2 regions of the Bradyrhizobium sp. ORS 111 genome follow, and region 1 is predicted to be linked to the other one. Evidence: predicted binding sites of a transcription regulator. Region 1 holds the regulator's gene; the other holds the start of a gene.
The links. Region 1 encodes HrcA, which represses chaperone genes, less so after heat shock. Its sites were predicted from a motif close to GTTAGCACTCNCNNNNNGNGAGTGCTAAC; they were not measured.
Positions count from the first base shown of each region.

Region 2: groES (co-chaperone GroES) is a predicted target of HrcA. The motif match lies at 969-997, and genes of this name have one in related genera.

Region 1 covers NZ_CP120701.1:179,341-181,539, reverse strand. The annotation lists gene rph (ribonuclease PH) at 1-96, opposite strand, end outside; gene hrcA (heat-inducible transcriptional repressor HrcA) at 266-1,354, shown strand; gene grpE (nucleotide exchange factor GrpE) at 1,457-2,062, shown strand.
Region 2 covers NZ_CP120701.1:3,187,440-3,189,638, forward strand. The annotation lists gene groL (chaperonin GroEL) at 1-565, opposite strand, end outside; gene groES (co-chaperone GroES) at 612-926, opposite strand; gene P6U30_RS14590 (usg protein) at 1,305-1,595, shown strand; gene P6U30_RS14595 (cupin domain-containing protein) at 1,750-2,199, shown strand, end outside.

The DNA of each region.
Region 1 (2,199 bases):
GAACTTCACCATGCAGGAACCCTCGGCGTATTTGACGACGCCGCGTTCCAGCGACACGGGACGCAGTTCATCGGGCGCACGGCGGCTTGGCCGCATGAAGTCCTCCAAAAATCCGAGAGAAGTGGCTGGCCGTGCTTGTAGGAGGGGGAACGGGCAGCGGCAAGGGTTTTCGGCCCCCGGTGGGTGCCTGGTTGTTGGGGCCGAATGCATGCTTGTCACCGGCCTCCTGGATCGACAAATTAGGGGTAATGTGAGGGACTGGAGTGTGGCTCATCACGATCCGATAGGCTTGATCGCACCGCATGCGGGGCTGGCTCAGCTCAACGAGCGTTCGCGCGACATTTTTCGTCAAATCGTCGAGAGCTATCTGGCGACCGGCGAGCCGGTCGGCTCGCGCAACATCTCGCGCCTGATCGCCTTGCCGCTGTCGCCGGCGTCGGTCCGCAACGTGATGTCGGACCTCGAGCAGCTTGGCCTGATCTATGCCCCGCATACCTCCGCCGGCCGGCTGCCGACCGAGCTCGGTCTGCGCTTTTTTGTCGACGCCTTGATGCAGGTCGGCGATCTCACCGAGGACGAGCGCCAGTCGATCCGAACCCAGCTTGCCTCGGTCGGTCGCGCGCAAACGGTCGAGGCTGCGCTCGAGGAAGCACTGATGCGGCTGTCGGGCCTGACCCGCGCCGCGGCGGTGGTGCTGACGCCGAAATCGAATGCGCGGCTGAAGCACATCGAATTCGTCCGGCTGGAGCCGGAGAAGGCGTTGGTCGTGCTGGTCGGCGAAGACGGTCAGGTCGAAAATCGCGTTCTGGCGCTGCCGCCAGGTGTTCCCTCTTCGGCGCTGACCGAAGCGAGCAATTTCCTCAATGCACGGATTCGGGGCCGCACACTGGCCGAAGCGCGCCTCGAGCTCGAGACCGCGTTGACGCAGAGCCGGGCCGAACTGGACCAGCTCACCCAGAAGGTCGTCGCGGCCGGAATCGCGAGCTGGTCCGGCGGCGAGCACGAGGATCGGCAGCTCATCGTGCGCGGCCATGCCAATTTGCTCGAGAATCTGCATGCGCTCGACGATCTCGAGCGCATCAAGTCGTTGTTCGACGACCTCGAGACCAAGCGCGGCGTGATTGATTTGCTCGGCCGCGCCGAACGCGGAGAGGGGGTGCGGATCTTCATCGGTTCGGAGAACAAGCTGTTCTCGTTGTCGGGTTCCTCAACCATCATGGCGCCTTACAGCGATGCCCAGGGCCGGGTTGTCGGCGTTCTCGGCGTGATCGGACCGACGCGGCTGAATTATGCCAGGGTGATCCCGACGGTCGATTACGCCGCGCGCATCGTGAGCAAGATCCTCGGCGGCTGACCGAAGCCGGAGGGACCGCTTGATTTTCGCCGCCAAAGCACGATATCCCGCCTGACCAATCCCCAAGATTTGAACCGACGCGAGTTTTCGAGAAGGCAAGCCATGACCGATCCGAACCGGACGAATGACAATACCGACAATCCGGCGCCGACGGGTGAGCCTGTGGTCTCCAAGCCCTACGTCATGCCTGATGATCCCGAGGTCGGGTCGGCCGAGGCCCTGGCCAAGGAACTGGTGGAGGCGCGCGACAAGACGCTGCGCACGTTGGCGGAGATGGAGAACCTCCGTCAGCGCACCCGCCGCGAGGTCGCCGATGCCAAGACCTACGGCATTACCGGCTTTGCCCGCGATGTGCTCGAGATCGCCGACAATCTGCAGCGCGCGCTCGACGCCGTTCCGGCCGAGGCCAAGGAAGCCGCCGATCCCGGCCTGAAAGCGCTGATCGAAGGCGTCGAATTGACCGAGCGCTCGCTGCTCAGCGCGCTGGAAAAGAACGGCGTGAAGAAATTCGATCCGATCGGGGAGAAATTCGATCCGAATTTCCAGCAAGCGATGTTCGAAGTGCCCGACGCGTCGGTGCCGTCAGGTACCGTGGTTCAGGTCGTGCAGGCCGGCTACATGATCGGCGAGCGCGTGCTGCGCCCGGCGCTGGTCGGTGTCTCCAAGGGCGGCGCCAAGGCCGCCCCGGCCGCCGATTTCACGGCCTAATCGTCCGACCGTGGGACGGACGCTAAAGCTTGATGAGATCAGGTTGAGCTGGAGCGGCGGCGGTGCTTCACCTCTCCCTTGGGAGAGGCATAGGCCGCCTTCGGCGGCCGTCCTTAGGAGAACGCCGAAGCGCGGCT
Region 2 (2,199 bases), 3.0 Mb from region 1:
GTTCGGTTTCCAGCGACTTGGACTTGGCTTCCTCGACCGTGATCACGCCCTCGTTGCCGACCTTCTTCATGGCGTCGGCGAGGAACTTGCCGATCTCGGCGTCGCCGTTGGCCGAAATGGTGCCGACCTGGGCGATCTCCTCGTTCGAGGTGACCTTCTTGGAGTTCTTCTGGAGGTCCGCAACGACGGCTTCGACCGCGAGGTCGATACCGCGCTTCAGATCCATCGGGTTCATGCCGGCGGCGACCGACTTGGCGCCTTCCTTCACGATCGCCTGGGCGAGCACGGTGGCGGTGGTGGTGCCGTCGCCGGCCGCGTCAGCGGACTTGGAGGCGACTTCGCGCACCATCTGGGCGCCCATGTTCTCGAACTTGTCGTCGAGCTCGATCTCCTTGGCGACGGTGACGCCGTCCTTGGTGATGCGGGGAGCGCCGAACGACTTCTCGAGCACCACGTTGCGGCCCTTCGGACCGAGGGTGACCTTCACCGCGTTGGCGAGAACGTCGACGCCGCGCAGCATCTTGTCGCGCGCCTCGACGGAGAATTTGACTTCTTTGGCTGCCATCTGAGTTTTTCCTTGAGAGATTTAACCAGGGAGGGAGAGGGGGCGCTTAAGCGGCCTTCTTCTTGGAAGCGGGGACGTCGAGCACGCCCATGATGTCGCTTTCCTTCATGATCAGCAGGTCTTCGCCGTCGATCTTGACCTCGGTGCCCGACCACTTGCCGAACAGGACGCGGTCGCCGACCTTGACGTCGATGGGGACCAGCTTGCCAGCCTCGTCGCGGCCACCCGGGCCGACGGCGATGACTTCGCCCTGGGAGGGCTTTTCCTTGGCAGTGTCCGGAATGATGATGCCGCCAGCAGTCTTCTCTTCGGCGTCGATGCGCTTGACCACGACGCGGTCGTGAAGCGGACGGAATTTCATGCAGTCCTCCTAAACATTTGTATATGCTGTAGATTTTGGAGTGTTAGCAGTCCAGCCTGGCGAGTGCCAGACTGGCTGCGGAGGAGATAGGCCAAGCGGTTGCAGCGGGCAAGAGCCTCTAGCAGAAATTTTGGCACTCGCGGACGGGCGCTGCCAGGATCATTTCGGCATCCTTAATGCGGCCGCCATCGCCTTCCAGGCGCTATTAGCAGATGCGGTAAGCTGCTGCCAACGCAGGAAATTTCAACAACCTTTTAAACATTCAGGCTTGAGATGGGTTAGTCGCGTGCGTCACATTTCTCTCATGTGAGCGCATCCATGCCGGTGGTCCGGTGGGGTCGACCACCATGTGAATGCGCTCCGTCACAGGAGGTTGGCATGGTCTCGCGAGTTGGTGGGGTTGTTTCCGACGATTTCCGGAAGCAGTTGCTGGGATATGGGCTGACGACGGCGCAAATTCTCTATCGGATGCCGGATCACCCCTCGCTGCTGCAGACCTACATCTGGCAGAACTACGATCTGTTTCCGAAATTTCCGGCGCTGCAGGATTTCCTCGCCTTCTGGCAGCAGGAGCTCGAGGGGCCGCTGTTCTCGGTGACGGTCGCGCACTCCAAATTGGTCAAGCCCGCGGAGCTGCGCGCCGTCGACGGCGTCTTCCGGCTGCATTGACCGGCGGAGGGGCCACGACACAATCGTGCCGTGGCGACCATCTGGCCACCTGCCTGAGCGCGCAGGCAAGTTCGCGCGTACCCGGTGCTTTCGCCCATCTCCCGAGAGGCTTTTGTGCTAGCCTCGTCGTGATGAAAGACGGGAGGAGCAACCAATGGCCAAGCGAAAGCCGGCATCAAGACCAGCAGTCAAGACCGCGGTAAGGAAGAAATGGACTGGGCTCGGGAGCGCCGCCAAACCCTCGGCGCGCAAGACCATCAAGTCGAAGGGCCGCGTCTCGACCGCCGGGAAGACAACAACGAAGACGGCAACAAAGTCCAAATCCAAGGCGCGGCCGAAGCAGCGTATCGCCATCAGCCATCACCGCGAGGAAGCCTTCAAGGCCGATGGCTTGCGCGCCTATGCCAAATATCGCGACCTCGGCATCGCTGACGCCACGCACGGCCTGGCGCGGGCGCATGTGATCCGGCTGCAGGGCCCCTGCAACCCGGACGAGGTATCGAAGCTGCATTATCACGACGTCGAATTCCAGATGGTCTACGTGCTCAAGGGCTGGGTAAAGACCTACATGGAAGGCGAGGGCGAAACGCTGATGCAGCAAGGC